Regions from separate parts of the Bacillus sp. CZDM1 genome, predicted to be linked through region 4. Evidence: riboswitches for the same ligand, from Rfam matches in the RefSeq annotation. Region 4 holds a riboswitch; each other region holds the start of a gene.
The links. Region 4 has a riboswitch for lysine ahead of ACY3XC_RS16420 (ABC transporter substrate-binding protein). Riboswitches for the same ligand answer to the same signal wherever they lie in the genome.
Positions count from the first base shown of each region.

Region 1: another riboswitch for lysine. It lies ahead of dapA (4-hydroxy-tetrahydrodipicolinate synthase); the one in region 4 lies ahead of ACY3XC_RS16420 (ABC transporter substrate-binding protein).
Region 2: another riboswitch for lysine. It lies ahead of ACY3XC_RS27885 (transporter substrate-binding domain-containing protein); the one in region 4 lies ahead of ACY3XC_RS16420 (ABC transporter substrate-binding protein).
Region 3: another riboswitch for lysine. It lies ahead of ACY3XC_RS03975 (aspartate kinase); the one in region 4 lies ahead of ACY3XC_RS16420 (ABC transporter substrate-binding protein).

Region 1 covers NZ_JBUESO010000026.1:5,073-10,163, reverse strand. Annotated here, with positions in the region: gene ACY3XC_RS27995 (M15 family metallopeptidase) at 1-332, shown strand, start outside; gene ACY3XC_RS27990 (class I SAM-dependent rRNA methyltransferase) at 505-1,701, shown strand; lysine riboswitch at 1,900-2,080, shown strand; gene dapA (4-hydroxy-tetrahydrodipicolinate synthase) at 2,212-3,090, shown strand; gene ACY3XC_RS27980 (DUF2243 domain-containing protein) at 3,542-4,021, shown strand; gene ACY3XC_RS27975 (cytochrome c oxidase assembly protein) at 4,022-4,828, shown strand; gene ACY3XC_RS27970 (aspartate/glutamate racemase family protein) at 4,907-5,091, opposite strand, start outside.
Region 2 covers NZ_JBUESO010000025.1:24,728-29,818, reverse strand. Annotated here, with positions in the region: gene ACY3XC_RS27890 (5'-nucleotidase C-terminal domain-containing protein) at 1-1,841, shown strand, start outside; lysine riboswitch at 2,180-2,361, shown strand; gene ACY3XC_RS27885 (transporter substrate-binding domain-containing protein) at 2,467-3,303, shown strand; gene ACY3XC_RS27880 (amino acid ABC transporter permease) at 3,366-4,109, shown strand; gene ACY3XC_RS27875 (amino acid ABC transporter ATP-binding protein) at 4,132-4,866, shown strand; gene ACY3XC_RS27870 (phosphoglycerate dehydrogenase) at 4,949-5,091, opposite strand, start outside.
Region 3 covers NZ_JBUESO010000001.1:744,886-749,976, forward strand. Annotated here, with positions in the region: gene sdhA (succinate dehydrogenase flavoprotein subunit) at 1-569, opposite strand, end outside; gene ACY3XC_RS03965 (succinate dehydrogenase cytochrome b558 subunit) at 632-1,240, opposite strand; gene ACY3XC_RS03970 (YslB family protein) at 1,690-2,142, shown strand; gene ACY3XC_RS03975 (aspartate kinase) at 2,275-3,495, opposite strand; lysine riboswitch at 3,617-3,795, opposite strand; gene uvrC (excinuclease ABC subunit UvrC) at 3,865-5,091, opposite strand, start outside.
Region 4 covers NZ_JBUESO010000006.1:294,716-299,806, reverse strand. Annotated here, with positions in the region: gene ACY3XC_RS16425 (M20/M25/M40 family metallo-hydrolase) at 1-1,494, opposite strand, end outside; lysine riboswitch at 1,679-1,862, shown strand; gene ACY3XC_RS16420 (ABC transporter substrate-binding protein) at 1,942-2,736, shown strand; gene ACY3XC_RS16415 (amino acid ABC transporter permease) at 2,829-3,491, shown strand; gene ACY3XC_RS16410 (amino acid ABC transporter ATP-binding protein) at 3,488-4,210, shown strand; gene ACY3XC_RS16405 (YczE/YyaS/YitT family protein) at 4,439-5,074, shown strand.

The DNA.
Region 1 (5,091 bases), on a different contig from region 4:
TATTTGAACAAGGCCGGACAGCGGAAGGAAATATCGTAACGCATGCTAGGGGCGGAGAATCCTTTCATAATTTTGGGCTTGCCATCGACTTTGCCATAAAAACCCCTTCAGAAAATGTCATTTGGGATATGCAATACGACGGAAATCAGAATGGAAAGTCAGATTGGGACGAGGTCGTGGAAATAGCAAAAGCTCTTGGTTTTGAATGGGGAGGTGACTGGCCACAATTTAAAGATTATCCCCATTTACAAATGAATTTTGGATTAACACTTGCTGACTTACAAAATGGTAAGAGACCTGACGAATCATCTTTAACAGTGGATACCCAATAAGTAGAATTGCATTCCAAGATCCAGATGCCGCTGGATCTTTTTTTCGTGTTCCTCTATCTTGAAATACGCGCTACTCATAGTAAAGAGTGTTATGATTGATTAATTGTGATTGATTTTATAAAAGTTTGTTTACAATGCTAATAATGATAAATACAAGAGATAGGATGAAAACATGAAAATAGAAGTCAGGTTAAAGGTGAAATCAAAGTTCGTTACTAAATATAAAAAGGGCTACCCTCTCATTACAAAAGACACTATTATAAATCCTACTGCTTTAGATCAAGAAGGCTGCACCATAAACCTTGTTGATGAACAGAACCACTTTATTGCCAAAGGCTATTATGGGAAACAAAATAAAGGTCTCGGCTGGGTGCTCAGCAACATTGAGAAGGAACAATTTGATCATCGTTTTTTTGAAAAGACCCTAAAGGCTGCCTTTGATAGAAGAGAGCATTTTTTTCAGAGCTCTGAAACAACGGCATTTCGAGTATTTAACGGCGAAGGCGATGGAATTGGCGGTTTAACGATTGATTACTTCGATGGGTATTACGTCATTACCTGGTACAGTAAAGGCATCTATCACTTTCGGGAGTTTATCATAGATTCATTGAAGAATTTGGTGGAGTATAAAGCCATTTATCAGAAAAAGCGGTTTGATGAAAGTGGTAAGTACATTGAAGAAGATGACTTCGTCGCTGGCGAACGAGGAGAATTCCCCTTCATCGTGAAAGAAAATGGCGTCAATATAGCGGTTTATTTGAATGAAAGTGCCATGGTCGGTGTTTTCTTAGATCAAATCGAGGTTAGAAAAAAATTACGAGATGTCTATTCAAAAGGAAAACGGGTATTAAATACGTTCTCCTACACCGGCGTGTTTTCAGTGTATGCCGCTTTAGGCGGTGCGGCAAAAACGACCAGTGTTGACCTCGCGAATCGAAGCAAAAGTAAAACGATTGAGCAATTTAAAGTGAATGGAATTGATGCGGAAACTCAAGATATCATCGTCGAGGATGTATTCAAATACTTCAAATATGCAGTGAAAAAGGAGCTGCTGTTTGATGTCGTGATCCTTGATCCTCCAAGCTTTGCAAGATCAAAGAAGTTTGTCTTCAGCGCCGAAAAGGATTATAAAAACCTATTAAAAGAAGCCATTTCGATCACCGAGGATAACGGAATAATCCTCGCGTCAACCAATGCCAGCTCCTTTAATATGGACAAATTTAAAGGATTCATCGATACCGCCTTTAAGGAATCCAATAAACGCTATAAACTTATGGAAGAATTTTCACTCCCTGAAGACTTCAGAACCAACAAACATTATCCAGAATCCGACTACCTAAAAGTAGTCTTCATTAAAAAGTTAAAATAACTGTCCGCCTGAGGTGGACAGTGTCCACGGGCGGTGCCTGTCACCGTGACTATACGTGGAAAGCATAGCGCCTGGAGCGTAAATCAACAGCCTAGTTTAACATAGCCTATTAAAAAAAAAACAAACCTCTTGAACAGTATTGAATTGTCTGTTATATTTATTTATAATTAAATATTTTCTTACTTCATTACCTTTTGAAGTGAGGATAGAGGCGCAATGACCAATAGTACGCAGTTTGAGGATGATGAGGTCCTAAGACGATTGTGGAAAGGGGAATTTGCCGAAGCGGATGGAATCTCATTTTTCTAGACCGCTGGTTCTGCTATTGAAGAAATACAGAACTGTCATATAGGAGACTATATGGAGGGCTATCTTACGCAAAGGAACGTTTTTTTTATTATGTTTCTACTGCAGTAGCGAGCCTTCGCTGCTGCTTTTTTGCGTTAACTTTTGACTGACCTAAAGCCACCTCTAATTTTTCAAAAAAAAATGATAAAAAGGGTGAATATGATGAATTTTGGCCAAGTGTTAACAGCGATGGTAACGCCATTTGATCAGCATGGTGAGGTTGATTTTAACGCAGCTCGAACACTAGTAAATTACTTAATTGAGAATGGTACAGATGGATTAGTGGTTGCCGGAACCACGGGAGAATCCCCGACATTAACAACAGAAGAAAAAATAGCTTTATTTAAATTCGTTGTCGAGGTTTCAGCCGGCAGAGTGCCTGTCATTGCTGGAACTGGCTCCAATAATACTAGAGCTTCTATCAGTTTAACAAAACTGGCTGAAGAGGCTGGCGTGGATGGAATTATGCTCGTTACACCATATTATAATAAGCCTTCACAAGAAGGACTGTTTCAGCACTTTAAAGCGATTGCCGAAACCACTTCCCTACCGGTAATGCTTTATAATATCCCTGGTCGCAGTGTCGTAAACATGTCTGTAGAGACCGTTGTCCGACTCTCAGAAATTAGTAATATCGTTGCGATAAAAGAAGCCAGCGGAAATCTAGATGCCATGGCGGAAATGATTAGCCGGACTTCAGATGATTTTACCTTGTACAGCGGTGATGATGGATTAACTATACCTGTTCTATCCATAGGCGGTGCTGGAGTTGTATCTGTTGCCTCGCATATTATTGGGAATGAAATGCAGGAAATGATCAACCAATTCAAAAATGGACGCGTTCAGGAGGCTGCGATTTCACATCAGAGACTTCTTCCTATCATGAAAGCATTATTTGCGGCACCAAATCCAACACCAGTAAAAGCTGCACTAAATATTCAAGGTGTTCAAGTTGGAGGAGTCCGTCTGCCAATGGTTCCATTAAATGATGAAGAAAAGAGTGTACTCCAGAAGGTCCTGCCTGCTAAAACTTTGGTTTAATGTAAAAACAAATTTGCCTGTCCCTTTTTAGTGGGGCAGGCTCTCTTTTTTTCTTAAGCTCTGTTAAAGGTTGATTTTTCTTACGGACACCATTATGAGGGACTAATCTTATTGGGAACTCTCCTAATTTGTCTTTCATCATGCTTATAAAGGACTAATCTCATTGGGAACTCTTCTGATTTGTCTTTCATCACGCTTATGAAGGACTAATGTCTTTGGGAGCTCTCCTGATTTGTCTTTCATCATGCTTATGAAGAACCAATCTCGTTGGGAACTCTTCTGATTTGTCTTTCATCGACCACATTATACTAATAATCAACAATGAAATTTAACAAAGCTTTATCCTAAATATACTTATACATTTCCCATTTGCTTCCCTATTACTGTTTGGATTTACTTCAGACAGGAAACACTATTGGATAGGAAAAAAGTGGAATAGGGAGAGAATTCAATGACAACGAGTCATGACGCACGATTGAATTATTTAGGACGTAATCTATTATCGGGCTGTTTATTAGGCCTTGGTTTTGTTGCTTTTATTGATGAGGCAGTTTTCCACCAGATTTTACATTGGCACCATTTCTATGACAAGTCTACACCTGATATCGGTCTCGTTTCGGATGGACTCTTTCATGCCTTTAGTTGGTTCTCAACAATTGCGGGGGCATTTCTTGTCTCGGATCTACGGCGAAGAGATGCCTGGTGGCGAAAAAGATGGTTTGGAGGTTTTCTATTTGGAGGGGGTGCGTTTCAATTATACGATGGAACCATCCAACACAAATTAATGCGAATCCATCAGATTCGGTATAATGTGGAGATTGCCCCATATGACTGGGTATGGAATATCATTGCTGCCTTAATGATGATTGCTGGTTTAATCCTTATTTATCGAACAGGACGGGAATCGAAAGTGATAGCAGGGTCTGCATAAATGGAAAATAACCATGTCCATCACGCCAGTGGGTCATCTTTCGAACTTCTCCTGGCTCTCCCTTTTGTCCTGGCAGTTTTGATTTATATTCTACTTGCATTAGTCTCAAACCGCCGGCATAAACGTTGGCCTTTCTTTCGATACTTATATTGGATTTTCGGAGTTCTTTCAGCATCGGTTGCTCTAATGGGTCCCATTGCTAATCTCGCTCATGAAAACTTCATGGCGCATATGGTTGGTCATTTATTCCTTGGAATGCTTGCCCCACTTCTTATAGCCTTGGCTGCTCCTATGACTCTTCTTTTAAGATCACTTAGTGTGACTTGTGCTAGAAATCTTGCCCAAATATTGAAGAGCTGGCCAGTAAGTATTTATAGTAATCCTGTAGTCACCGCCCTTCTCAATATTGGCGGGCTATGGGTTCTCTATACTACAGAGCTGTACTCAATGATGCAGCAAAATGCATTTTTACATGCGATGGTTCATTTACACGTTTTTTCAGCAGGATATCTTTATACGATTTCCATTATCTACCATGATCCTGCACCCCATCGGTATAGCTATACTTTCCGGACGATCATTCTCATTCTATCCTTTGCTGCTCACGGAATTCTATCAAAATATATTTATGCCCATCCGCCGGCTGGCGTACCTATTGAACAGGCAGAAGCAGGGGGAATGGTTATGTATTATGGCGGGGACATCGTGGAGGTCTTGCTAATATTCTTATTTTGCCAGCAATGGTATAGGACCAAACGGCCGCGTGAGACAGTTGTTTTGACTTCTTTATTGTCATATAAAAAGTAAAACTCGCCACACAAAAATTGGCGAGTTTCTTTATTGTTCTCGGGAGCATGCCCAAACAGTTCCGCTTCTCCCTAACCCTTACTCATTCAGTGCTTTTTGAGCCACTTTATTAGCATGGATGAATGTCGTGTCAAATAAGGGAATGGATGTATCATTTTGCTGAATCAATAAAGGTATTTCGGTACATCCGAGTATGACGCCCTCTGCCCCGCGTTCTACTAATTTGTTGATGATATTCAAATAAGCTTCTTTCGATGCTGGTT
Region 2 (5,091 bases), on a different contig from region 4:
TACAAGCTTTTGAAGCTCAAGGCGTTAACAATATTATTGCATTAACTCACATTGGTTATGACGATAATGCAGCCGTTGATAACGACTTAATCCTTGCTGAAAAAGTAGAAGGCATTGACATTATTGTTGGTGGACACAGCCATACAAAATTGTCTGATCCTGTTGTAGTGGCAAAAGATACAACACCTACTGTAATTGTTCAAACTGGTAATGCCAACAGCAACCTAGGTATGCTAGATGTAACGTTCGATGAAAATGGTGTTGTAATTGACCACAATGGCAGCTTAGTTGCAATCAGCGATCAAGAAGCTGATCCACAAGCAGCAGAAGTATTGGCACCATACAAAGCACAAGTTGATGCCGTAGCTCAAGAAGAAATTGGTGTATCAACTCCAATGGAATTAGAAAATCCACGTACAAATGGAGATAATACAAAACCGAGTGTTCGTAAAAACGAAACAATTCTTGGCAACCTCATTACCGATGGTATGCTTATTAAAGCAAAAGAATTCACAGGTAAAAATGTGATTATGGCATTGCAAAACGGTGGCGGAATCCGAGCTGCCATTAATGCTGGTCCGATCACAGTTGGAGAAGTAATCACTGTATTACCATTTGGTAACACATTAGCAACCATGGATATTACTGGTGCTGAGTTAAAAGAAGCATTTGAAATTAGTTTCAGTAAATACCCAGGAGAAAATGGCGGTTTCTTACATGTGGCCGGTGGTAAAGTGGAATTTGATTCTACAAAACCAGCAGGGGAACGTGTAGTATCTGTTAAATATTTAAATCAAAATGGTAAATATGTAGAAATTCAAGACGAAGAAACTTACACAGTTGCCACTAATGCTTTCACAGCTAAAGGCGGAGATGGTTATGATGTCTTTGCGAAAGTATATGAAGAAGGACGTGTAACAGACTTAGGTCTTTCAGATTGGGAAAACTTCAGGGATCATCTAGTAAGCTTAGAAACTATTTCTACAAAAGTGGAAGGGCGGATTGTAGACCTAAGTGATGAACAAGGTAATATACCGGGAGAAAATCCAGGCAATAAACCGGGAGAAAATCCAGGCAATAAACCGGGAGAAAATCCAGGCAATAAACCAGGCGAAAACCCAGGTAATAAACCTGGAGAAAATCCAGGTAACAAACCAGGTGAAAATCCAAGTAAATCAAATGAGGTTAAACCGCCAGTAGTTAAAGAAGCTAACAAGTATACAATTAGTGATGAGGCTCTAAAAAATCTTGAAGAAAAAGCAATCGTTGTTATTGAAGTTGATAATAAAATGAATGCAACTGTAACACTGACAAAAGAACAGATTCAAGCTTTAAAAGATGCAAATGCAGTAATTCAGGTTAGCAATGGAAATGTAGATGTGCAAATTCCTGCTTCTATCCTGCCGTTAGCAGAAAACCTAGATATTAAAGTGAAGAAAATGGCAGCCAATGGTTCACTAGCTGTTTATGACTTTACCATTGAAGCTGATGGCAAATTGTATGAGTTCAAAGAAAAAGTTAAACTTACATTCAAAGTTGATCCAAAACAAATTGTGAATCCTAAGAATGTAAAAGTTTATTATTGGAATGTAGAGGAAGAAAAGTGGGAACTAATCGGGGGAGAATACAAAAATGGTGAAATCTCAGCTTATACCGATCACTTCAGTACGTATGGTGTATTCGAAGGCGAACCAGAATCTAATAAGATTCCTGCTCAAGCTGATCATGAACTTCCGAATACAGCAACAAACAACTTTAACATTTTACTAGCAGGATTATTATTAGTTCTATCTGGCGGCGTTTTATACTACGTTAAAAGAAGAAATGCTATTTCAAATTAATAGGTAATAATCAAAAGAAACAATGAGATATTATGGAAATCAACATTCAATTATTCGTTTTTTATAAGTAATTGAAAAAAAGGTAGGCGTGCTAATTTATTGCACGCCTTTTTCTTCGTTAGTATCCTGATCTTTATGCTTTTTCCAATCAGAATGATATTTTCTGTAAAGCTGGTACTCCAAGTTAAAGAAATCGATATCATGTTCAATCTATGATTAAAATGTTTTTAATCCTTTGGAACAATAGTTTGGCAGAAATTGCCCTAAATAACTAGTTGACGGATTTCGACAAAATGCTGTAGTATATTAATATAATTTAATAAGACCTCACTTTTTTTCAGTGAGGTAGAGGCGCGATATTTAACAGTCTTTAGTGGAGCTTGAGAAGCCGTGATGCTAAGGAGAAGGAAATGTCGCCGAAGTTTGTAATATTCTCAATATTACATGCTGGGTCTGTAGTTAAGAACTGCAGGACTGTCTCAATAAACTTTCCGGTTTATTGAGTTGTGCTATCTCATTTGGGATAAAAGAGTGGACTTAAGGGAACTATGCATATTGCGGCCTGAGTTTATCTCAGGCCGTTTTTTGTTTATAGTAAACTATTAAAAAACAGGGGGAGAGCAACATGAGAAATAAGTTATCATTATTTATTGTTTTATTGGTTTCGGCTATGGTTCTATTAGCAGGATGTGGGACAAGCAAGGGTTCTGATTCTGGAGCATCAGAGGATAATACGTTTACGGTCGGCCTTGAAGCGGGATATGCGCCATTTAACTGGACTCAAAACGATGATTCCAATGGTGGAGTTAAAATAGACGGCTCTGCAGAATATGCAGGTGGGTATGATGTGGAAATCGCAAAAAAAGTGGCTGAAGGTTTAGGGAAAGAATTAGTTATTGTCAAAACAGAGTGGGATGGCCTTGTACCAGCTTTACAATCAGGTAAAATTGATGCAATTATCGCTGGTATGTCACCAACAGCAGAACGTAAAGAAACAATCGACTTTTCAGATAACTACTATACATCCAATTTAGTGATGGTTGTAAAAAAGGGCAGCAAGTATGAAGGTGCTACTTCTATCCAAGACTTCAAAGGGGCAAAAGTTACAGCTCAATTAAATACCTTCCACTATTCAGTGATCGATCAAATTGAAGGTGTAGAAAAGAAAACAGCAATGGACAACTTCCCAGCTATGAGAGTAGCCCTTGAATCAGGAATGATTGATGGATACGTTTCTGAGCGTCCAGAAGGAGTTAGTGCCTCAGCTGCAAATGAAAACTATGTAATGGTTGAATTTGAAGAAGGATTTAAAACATCAGCAGATGATACAGCAATCGCAGTCGGACTTGAAAAGGGCAGCGACTTAACAGATAAAATCAATGAAATTTTAGCTGGTATCTCAGAGGAAGACCGTACCAGTATTATGGATAATGCTATTAAGAATCAACCAGCAGCAAATTAATCATGAGAAACCGGCTGTATTGAATCATACAGTCGGTTTTATACAGTAAAGGAGGATAAAAGATGAGTCTTGAGTGGGTCATTAAAATAATTGCAGAAAACTGGCCTATGTTCCTTCGTGGCGCTGGTTTAACACTATTGATCTCTCTTATAGGGACAATTATTGGGGCAATTATTGGATTAGCGGCAGGGGTAATCCGAACCATCCCAATGCCTGAACGTGGGGCAAAGAAAGCTTTGTTAAATGTAATTAACGCAATTCTATCAATCTATATTGAATTCTTCCGTGGAACACCGATGATTGTACAAGCGATGGTTATTTATTATGGTTCTGCGTTAGCATTTGGTATCGATATGAATGTTTTTGTTGCAGCGATTATTGTTGTATCAATTAATACGGGAGCCTATATGGCTGAAATTGTACGTGGTGGGATTGTTTCGGTCGATAAAGGACAGTTCGAAGCAGCTCATGCTATCGGAATGACTCATTTCCAAACGATGTGGAATGTAGTATTGCCACAGGTTGTTCGAAATATTCTACCGGCAACAGGGAATCAATTTGTTATTAATATTAAAGATACGTCCGTTCTGAATGTTATATCCGTTACAGAATTATATTTTGTTACAAAATCGATTTCGGGTAATAACTTTAGATATTTCGAATCATTTTTCGTAGCATGTATGATTTATTTTGTGATGACCTTTATTGTAACAAGAATATTGCTATACCTTGAAAAGAGATTAGATGGTGCTGACAACTATACGATGATTGGAAACGACACACAAGGAGAAGTAAATCAAAAATAATGGGAGAAGGAGGAGAGAGAATATGGAAAAGATTATTGATATTCAACATTTAAACAAATCCTTTGGAACACATGAAGTATTAAAAGACATTAATTTTTCGGTGAATAAAGGAGAAGTTGTCTCCATCATCGGATCCTCAGGATCTGGTAAATCAACTCTTCTTCGCTGTATTAATCTATTAGAAAAACCAAGCGGCGGACAAATTATCTATCATGGCGAAAATATTTTAGATGAAAAGCATGATGTAGCGGATTACCGGAAGCATTTAGGCATGGTGTTCCAACAATTTAACTTATTTAATAATCATAATGTTCTAAATAACTGTGTGGTAGGACAAATAAAAGTATTAAAACGCTCCAAAGAGGAAGCAGAAGTAGTAGCGATGAAGTACTTGAAGGTTGTTGGAATGGACAAATATATCAACGCGAAGCCAAAGCAGCTATCCGGCGGCCAAAAGCAGCGCGTGGCGATTGCAAGAGCACTTTCCATGGAACCAGATGTAATGCTGTTTGATGAACCAACATCCGCACTTGATCCAGAAATGGTAGGAGAAGTTCTAAAAGTCATGAAGGAACTCGCAGAATCAGGTCTGACAATGTTAATCGTAACGCACGAAATGGAATTTGCAAGAGAAGTATCAGATCGCGCTGTATTTATGGATAAGGGAGTTATTGCGGAGGAAGGAAGTCCAGAGCAAATTTTCAATAATCCAACACAAGACCGTACTAGGGAATTCCTAAAACGTACTTTAAAATAATTACCTTGATTGAGGCATAAGAAATGGAGCCAGTTTGAAACTTGGCTCCATTTCTTATGGAAACTTAATTCCTATTTTATGTTTAAATAATACGAGCGGTTACCATGCCAGAAATTTGATTGATTTTTTCCTCTAATGCCGGAATAACATCACCATTTACTTTATTATCAATGTCAATCATAGTATACGCGTATTCCCCTCGGCTTCGGTTAACCATATCCGCAA
Region 3 (5,091 bases), on a different contig from region 4:
TCCCCAGCAAAGGATCTAATCTCCATAGAAGTTAAATTTTGTGCAACGATTCCGCGGCAAACACCATCGTCATCGACAACTGAACCTAAGAATTCCCAGCCTTCGTACTTTGTAACTAATCCAGCAACTTCATGACGGCGGACCTGCTCGTCCAACGCATATAGAAGCTGTTGACCAGTTGTTGCACCAGCAAATGCAGTACGGTGATGCTGTGTTCCGCCGAAGCGACGGAAATCCAATAGTCCTTCAGGAGTACGATTAAACATAACTCCCATACGGTCCATTAAGTGAATAATTCCCGGTGCCGCTTCACACATCGCCTTAACTGGAGGCTGGTTAGCAAGGAAATCTCCACCATAAACGGTATCATCAAAGTGAATGAACGGAGAATCTCCTTCTCCTTTTGTATTTACTGCTCCATTAATACCACCTTGAGCACAAACGGAGTGGGAACGTTTAACTGGAACAAGTGAAAATAATTCTACAGGTGTTCCTGATTCTGCAACCTTGATCGTTGCCATTAAGCCGGCTAAACCGCCGCCAACTATGATCACCTTACCTTTACTCATTGTGACTCACTCCCTTAATCCAAAAATCCGATATTTTTCAACACAGAGTATGATGTTAATTTTTAAACAAAAGCTAAAATTGTTCTAATTCCTACAATTGAAAGAATCACAAAAACGCCAATTGTAAAATATGTAGAAATTACTTGAGAACGAGGTGAAACTGTAATACCCCAGCTAACCAAGAATGACCACAATCCGTTTGCAAAGTGGAAAATAGTTGAAATAACACCAATCAAATAAAAAGTAAGCATGAATGGTGAAGATAGGATATCAGCCATCATGTCATAGTTAACATGAGCACCAAATGCTGCTGCAACGCGAGTTTGCCATACGTGCCATGTAATAAAGATTAACGTAATGACACCTGAGACACGCTGTAATAGGAACATCCAGTTTCTGAAAAATCCATATTTTCCAGCATTGTTTTTTGCTGTAAATGCAATATAAAGCCCATAGATTGCATGAAATAAGATTGGTAAATAAATAATTACTGTTTCTAGGACAATTCTAAACGGAAGGTTCCCCATAAAATCTGCAGCTTTGTTAAAGGACTCAGCCCCTCCTGTAGCAAAATGGTTGACTACTAGATGCTGCATTAGGAATACTCCGATTGGAATTACTCCTAGTAATGAATGCAATCTTCGATTCAAAAACTCTCGATTCCCCGCCATAATTAACCCCCCTTGAATTTTTAACATGATGTTAAGCCTTTTTACACTACTTTTTATAAATAGAATTTAAACTTAGCACCAGTGTGACAAATATGTGACATGTCCATTTTACTCCCATCGGGTAGTAGCGTCAAGAAAACGTATACACAAAAGTTGGATAAAAATAAAATTTTTAAAATATATTGATATTATAATAAATTATAAGTTTCTTTACTTGAAAATGGAATTATCTAGTATTAAATCCAGTAGTATTACAATGAAAAATTCAATTTTCTCCATAGCCCATGTTGTTAATTGGGAACCATAAATTATGATGAAAGATAGGCTATTGTATTGCAAGATAACAATCCTTCACCACTCTAACGCTTTACACTACACTCCATAAAAAGTGTTCTTACTTAAAGCCGTAATTGTATATAATAGAATGGTAGAAAGAGGGGAAGCTATTTATGAATGAAAGTACTGCCGTCGAACTTATTTTACAATCGGATGAATCAAGAAATATTTCACTATTTGGTTACGAGCTGATCAGAGAATTTGTATTGCCAGAAGTTTTAGGCAAAGACACTCCAGAGATTCTGTATTGGGCTGGAAAAAGTCTAGCTCGTAAACACCCATTAAACACTTTTGATGACATCATCGAATTCTTTACTAGAGCCTCATGGGGACAGCTCGAAATAAAAAAAGAACGAAAAGATGAAATCGAATTTGAACTAGTCAGCCCGCTAATCGTTTCTCGAGTCAAGTCAAAAGCAGAACACTACTTCCAAATCGAAGCAGGCTTCCTAGCGGAGCAAATCCAACACCAAAAACAAGTCATCGCCGAAGCCTTCGAACACCCAATAAAAAAAGCAAACAAAGTCCAATTCACCGTCAAATGGGATCGAAAAGACACAATTTAATAGTGTTATTTTCTTTTGGTGCCTCTTTTGGTGCCTCTTTTGGTGCCTGTCACCATCCGTGGACACTGTCCACCTCAGGCGGACAGTCAGGGTAAAAGTATTCCTTGGAGGGTTTCCTCCAAGGATACTTTTTTATGCTTCGCTATTTAGACCAAATGCCTGGTGCAGGACTTCTACTGCTTTTAGCATGTGTTTTTCTTCGACTACTGCTGAAACTTTTATTTCTGAGGTGCTGACCATTTTAATTTGAATTTGGCTGGCAGCCAGTACTTCAAACATTTTAGCTGCGACACCTGGGTTTGAAATCATTCCGGATCCAACGATGGAAACCTTCGCCAGTTTATTTTCAGCGTCAAGCTGATCATAATTCAGGACATCCTTGTTATTTTCAAGGACATTTAACGTCTCTAACAGGTCATCCGTTTTAATCGAGAAAGCAAGATTTGCTGTTTCTGCTTCTGTTGTGCTTTGAACGATAATATCGACGTTTAAATGGTTCTCAGCTAATGTTGTGAAGATTGTTGATAAACTTGTTAAAGAATTGGTAAGACCTAACACGCTCACTTTAGTAATTTCATCTTCAAATGCCACGCCACGGACTACAAGGTTTTGTTCCATTGATGCTTCCTCCTCAATCACTGTTCCTTCTACTCTCTCCAAACTTGAGCGAACTTCAAGTCGTACTTGATAGTTTTTCGCAAATTCTACTGCTCTTGGATGCAGGACACCTGCTCCTAAATTGGCAAGCTCAAGCATTTCATCATAAGACACTGATTTTAATTTACGCGCACTCTTCACATATCTTGGGTCAGTCGTGAAAACTCCGGTTACATCTGTATAAATATCGCATTTATCAGCCTTTAGCGCAGCAGCAAGCGCCACCGCGGTCGTATCAGAACCGCCTCGACCCAGAGTTGTAATCTCGCCATTTTCGGTAACCCCTTGGAAACCTGCAACAATTACCACTTTCCCATCTGCCAGCTGATTTTTTACAGCATCTGTATTTATCGTTGTGATGCGGGCATTTCCATGGATAGGCTCTGTGACAATTCCAGCCTGCCACCCAGTAAACGATACGGCTGGAAGCTTCTGCTCATTCAGGGCCATTGATAATAAGGCAATCGTTACCTGTTCACCTGTGCTCAACAGCATATCCATATCACGTTTATTTGGCTGTCCAGAAATTTCTTTCGCTAGATTCACCAGCTGATCAGTTGATTTTCCCATCGCTGAAACAACCACTACAACCTGATTCCCCTGATCAGTTTCCGCTTTTACCCGCTGTGCTACATTAAGTATTTTCTCTACACTTCCGACTGAAGTGCCGCCAAACTTTTGAACAATTAAACCCATCGTTTCCCCTGCTTTCAGTTATAGGTTTAGCTATCATTATAGTTTTCCCCGCAAAAAAAATAAAAAGCAATGAGAGGGCATCTCATTGCTTAAATACACAAAAAAAATTCTGCGTTCTACAATGTAAGATAGCTCTCCAAGACATGACATCTTGACAATCCGGCATTTATTCAATACAGGACCAGCAAAGAAAGAAATGAGACTTTCTTCACTTCGGCGAACATCCCCTTTCATGATTCTTCCCAGAAGCTCATCCTTCTCAGAATCATTACTATTGAAGCTCGCACCTCTACCTTCACTTTAGTATAAAAAAGTGATAGTAATATAATTTTCACTCATTATAGCATAGTGCCATTATTCTGACAATCACTAAGATTGAAGTTTTTTCATTAATTCTTCCACTACAGGAGCTGGAATACCCAGCGCTCTAAACTCTTCAAATGTGGCTTCTTTCATTTTCTTAACCGAACCAAATTCCTTTAATAATTGTTTTTTTCGTTTTTCACCTACACCTGTAATATCATCCAGCACCGATTGAAATGCACTTTTTCCACGTGTTTGGCGATGAAAGGTGATCGCAAAACGGTGAACCTCATCTTGAATTCTTTGTAATAAATAAAACTCTTGGCTGTTTCTGCCAAGCGGGATAATTTCAAGCGGATTGCCATATAACAAATTAGACGTTTTGTGTTTATCATCTTTCACCAATCCAGCCAGTGGAATATCCAAGCCCAGTTCATTCTCTAGAACGTCTCTAACAGCCTCCACATGTCCTTTTCCACCATCAATAATAATTAAGTCCGGGAGTGGCAGTTCCTCTTTGAGGGCTCTTGAATATCTCCTTCTGGTTACTTCACGCATCGATTCATAATCATCAGGACCTACCACCGATTTTATCTTATACTTTCGATACTCACGCTTATTCGGCTTCCCATCAATAAATACGACCATGGCAGATACCGGGTCTGTCCCCTGAATATTAGAATTATCGAAAGACTCAATTCGGTGAGGGGTATAAATACCCATAAGCTCTCCAAGATTCTCAACAGCTTTGATGGTTCGAACCTCATCCTTTTCAATCAGCGAAAATTTCTCATTCAGTGCAATTTTTGCATTTTTGATTGCCATTTTAATCAAATCTTTTTTCTGACCACGCTGCGGCTTTAGTACTTTCACTTGAAGAAGCTGCTCCGCTATGGTTAAGTCAACTTCATCCTGAATGAGAATTTCCTTTGGCTTGAAATGATTCGATTTTTCGTAAAATTGACCAAGGAAAGTGAGAATCTCTTCTTCAGGTTCATTGTAAATTGGAAACATGGAAACATCACGTTCGATTAGTTTTCCTTGGCGTACGAAGAAAACTTGAACACACATCCAGCCCTTATCGACTGCATAGCCAAACACATCACGATCAGTAAAATCTGTCATCGTGATTTTTTGCTTTTCCATTATCGTTTCGATATGAATAATCTTATCGCGGAATTCCTTAGCACGTTCGAAATCTAGCTCCTCAGAGGCGCTGGACATTTTCTCCGTCAGTTCTTTTTTTATCTCTTTATAACCGCCGTTTAGGAAGCGGGTAATTTCGTCTGTCAT
Region 4 (5,091 bases):
TACGAAGAGCTTGGTGCCCCAGCCAGGGTTATTGTTCGATTCGGCATTAATACCGGCTTCGTCATCACTAAGAGCAACAAAACTCATATCAGAGATATAAGGGAAAAAGTTACGTGTTACAATCGGATATTGATAGTATGGTTGTAGTTCTTCCACGGCTTCATCCAATGAAGTAATTAAAGCAAGCTCGTCCGTTGTTTTCCCTGTCAATTCAATCCGTGGAGAGTACAGGGATGAGTAAAACAGAATAATGGCTGGATTTTTATCCTTCATCCATTTCCAAGCTTCCTCTACCACTTTTGCCGCAAACATGCGCGTATCTAGTTCCGTATTTTTTAAAAGCTTTTCTTTAAATTGACTCATATGTGCGGTAAATGTTTCGCCGTTCTCATCGACCAATAATTGTTCCATTTCCTCGTACGTCAATACCCTAGGTTTCCAAGGATGCTGTAAATATGGTTCGCCGCTCAATGTGCTGTATTGTTTATACCTTTCTTCGAAGGAAGTAAGGGCATTGGTAAAAGCAATCATCGCTTGTTCCCTTAATTTTTCAAGCACGTCCTTTGGAGACCAGGAATGAATAAAGAAATTGTAATAAACATAGGCAGCTAAGGCGGTTTGAACGGTATAAGACGGCTTCAAATCCGTTTGTTTTAACGAAACAGGGGGCACGGTCGTCTCACCAAACGCTTCGTTACAAAGCTCCGGATTGTAATTAATTTGCCTTGTCAGCTCGGCGGCAATAAAGTTTGGATCGAGTCCCTCAAAGGCTGAGCCTACATGCGTTTCTGCTCCCGTAATAAAGAAGGATGGCAGAAGCTTTCCAACGGTCCCCTTGTAGATGTAGCGATTTTCGTCGCCTTCATATCTTGGTGAGACGAAATCCGCATTAATCGCGGCTGCATAGTCAAAACCATGTTCACTTCTCCAGCGTTTCAATGTTTTCAAAGCGGAAAGAACACCGTGTGAACTGTCCTCCTCGTCACATTCCGATAAGAGAACAATGTTTCCTTCTAATTCTTCAGGATGCTGAGAATAATAGTTTAAGAGATATAAGTGACTGGCAACCCCGCTTTTCATATCAAGGACGCCGCGGCCAAATAACCAATCCCCCGAATCTAAATGTTCTTTCGCAGCAGCTGGCAGCTGTTCCTGTTTCAGTGATTCCATTAGTTCGTCAGGGAAGCAAGCTTTGTCTTTTAATTGGTTAAAATCATCAATTCCAACCGTGTCAATATGACCCATCAAAATCACCGTGCGGCTGCTATTTCCCTTTGTGCCTTTAACAAAAGCAAGAACATTATAACGCTCTTGATCATCGTTAAGTGTTTGTTCTAAAACTAAGTGGCTAGGGTTTTGTGAAAAATAGGGCATAGAGGAAATCATAGAATATAAAGACTGAGCAATGGCCTTTTCGCCATCGGTATTAACGACACTTTCAATGTTTACGAGCTGTTTCGTGAATGTCAGCACATCCTCACGACATTGCAACATACGCCTGACCTTCTTTTCTAGTAAAATAGTATTTAAAAAAAATGTATCTCAGAAGATAAAACCAGTCAAGTCTTTTAAATTGGATAAAAATTCAACTAAAATTATTATTGCACTTGTTAGAATATTTATTTATACTGAAGAAAGTTTCGTTAAACTAAATATAAAATCCTCATCTTTAAGCATTAGATGGGGTAGAGGTCGCGATTGTTATTAGTATCCTATTGGAGATTCTGTGAAATCTATGAAAATAGGAAAAAGGATCAATCGCCGAAGCTTCTGAAAATCACCTCTTTCAGAAAGCTGGGTCTGCACTCGAATAGGGGCAGAACTGTCACAGTTCCTTGGAATTGTGGAGAACTATCTTCACCAATGCTAATCGATGAGGGTGTACAGAACACCGTCAAATTTACCTTGACGGTGTTTTTTTATTAACTAGGGGGAATATTTATGAAAAAGTTTGTATTTTTATTAGCAGCAATGATGTTGATTTTATCTGCTTGCGGCACTGAGAAGGCAGATGGGGAAAAGGAAGCAAAGGCAAATGAGGGGAAGCTTGAGTTAGTGGAAAAAGGAGCGTTAACATTCTCCATGACAGGACAATATCCACCGTTAAACTTTAAGAAGGACGGTAAATTGACTGGATTTGATGTTGAAATTGGAACAGAAATTGCTAAGAGAATTGGGCTTGAAGCAAACCCTGTAACAAATCCATGGGAAACGATTATCCAAGGATTGAAGGCAAAGAAATATGATGCCATTATTGGAAGTATGACTGCTACACCTGAGCGTGATAAGCAAGTTGATTTCACCAATCCCTATTATCTATCTGGTGCACAGATTTTTGTAGCGGAAGGCAATACGGATATTCAATCAAAGGAAGATTTGAAGGGTAAGAGTATCGGGGTCATTCAAGCCAGCACATGGAAGGATATGGCTGAAGATTTATCTGATCAAGTAAAAGGCTATCCAACAGACGTAAACGCTCTTCAAGATTTGGCGCTTGGCCGTTTAGATGCCGTGATCACGGATAAAATTGTTGGTGTTAGTGCCAAAAATGAAAAAAGCTTAAAAATAAAGGAAATTGGCGATTTATTGAATGAAGACCGTGTAAGTGTAGCAGTTGCTGAAGGAAACAAAGAGCTTGCTGATAAAATCAACGAGGCCATCCAATCGATGATTGACGATGGTACGTATGAAAAAATCAGTATGAAATGGTTTAATACCAACATCATGGAAAAATAAGATTGGAAAAATACTTTAGTGAAAGCACCTAATGTGGGTGCCTTCACTATTCAAAGAAGGAGGTACGCATTGTGGTTTTTGTTGAAAATATTATGAGTATTTTTAGTGAACATGGAATTGCCTTTTTGAAAGCTTCTTGGATGACGATCGCCATAACGGCAATCTCCCTATTATTTGCGATGGTGATTGGTTTAATTTTTGCGGGCTTTAAGATTTCCACTAGTAAAATACTAAATTGGATTGCGGATATCTACATTGGTATTATTCGTGGAACGCCTCTCATTGTTCAGATCATGTTCCTTTATTATGGACTTGCCAATATAGTGAACCTAGACAGCTTCACGGCAGGGGCTCTGGCATTAGGTGTTCATACCGGTGCCTACATTGCGGAAATTTTTAGAGGAGCGGTGCAATCCATTGATCGCGGACAGATGGAAGCGGCGAGGTCACTCGGAATGCCCTACTCTCTTGCGATGAGGAGAATTATTTTTCCACAAGCTTTCAAAAGAGCAATTCCGTCTTTAGCCAATCAGTTTATTATTGGCTTAAAAGATTCTTCCCTTGTTGCGTATATTGCTGTGACGGACCTATATAACACGGCTCTTAGTGTCCAAGGTGAAAACTATATGCCGTTTGAAACGTATTTTGTTGTTGGAGTCTATTATTTAATTATCGTCCTGATTTTCACTTGGGTTGCTAATCGGATTGAAAAGAAAATGGATGTCAGCAAACCTAAGGAGGGCGTGATCGCATGATTAAAATTAGCAATCTTTCAAAATCCTTTGGCAGGCTTGAAGTATTAAAAAATATAAACTTACGTGTAGACGAGAAAGAGGTAGTGGTTCTGATCGGTGCCAGTGGCTCTGGTAAAAGTACGCTGCTACGCTGCTTAAATTTTTTAGAGGTGGCAGAGCACGGTGACATTATCATCGATTCTGAAAACATAGACCTAGCAAAAACAAACTTAAATAAGGTTAGAGAAAAGGTAGGAATGGTGTTCCAGCATTTTAATCTTTTCCCTCATAAAACAGTAATAGAAAATATTACCGAAGCTCCGATTTTTGTCAGAAAAGAAACAAAGGAAGCAGCAAGTTCAAAAGCACTTGCCCTTCTTAAAAAGGTAGGATTAGAGGATAAAGCCAACTACTATCCTGAACAATTATCCGGCGGGCAAAAGCAGCGGGTAGCAATCGCGAGAGCATTAGCAATGGAACCAAAAGTGATGCTTTTTGATGAGCCGACCTCAGCTTTGGATCCTGAGCTTGTTGGTGAAGTGCTACAGGTAATGAAGGATCTGGCACGTGACGGGATGACGATGGTGATTGTGACACATGAAATGGGATTTGCGAAAGAAGTGGCGGACCGAGTCATTATGCTTGCAGACGGAAATATTATTGAAGAAGGACATCCAAATGATATCTTTGTCAATCCAAAACATGAACGAACTAAAAGGTTTTTGAACCAAATATTATAGAAAGTAATAAAACCTACCTTTGGAGTATTCAAGGTAGGTTTTTTATCTTTTTATTAAGTATAAACCTCATATTGAAGCATCACGCTGAACCATACCATAAATAAAAAATAATGATAAAATCAACGGAAGCAAGACTTAGGGTGATTTCCATTTAATTTTTATAGTTTCCATTATTATTGATATGGTATAGTGGTTTAGTTAAATAATTTTGAGATTAGAGGAGAAATTATGAGAAAAGAATGGATTCTTCGCTGGTCTTTTTTTGTTTTTGGACTGATTGTTTTAGCGCTAGGTGCAGCCTTAACGATTGAAGGAAAATTGTTAGGAGCAGGTCCCTGGGATGTGTTTCATTATGGGATGTTCCTAAAGCTGGGGCTGACGATTGGCACATGGTCGATCATTATAGGATTTCTATTGCTTACCGCTTCCTCCATGGCAACGAAAAAATTACCTAAAATCGGTGCGTTTTTAAATATGCTGTTACTTGGTTTATTCATAGATTTCTTTTTGTGGCTATTGCCAGGTGTCGATAGTTTAACTGGCGCCTTAATATTCTTTGTTTTAGGAGTTATTCTAATGGGGTATGGAGTTGGACTCTATGTTTCCGCTGATTTGGGTTCTGGCCCACGAGATAGTATTATGCTCCTGATTGTGGACAAAACCGGCTGGAGTTTACAATGGGTTCGTAATGGAATGGAAGTTCTTGTCCTCATTTTGGGTTGGGCATTAGGAGGACCAGTTGGGGTTGGCTCCATGATAATTGCCTTTTTCTTGGGTCCAATTGTAGGCTTTTCCTTACCGCAATGTAAAACACTTTTAAAGAATTTACTTGTTAATAAGGAACACCAAAAACTAGCAGCATAAAATAGCAAAACGATAGC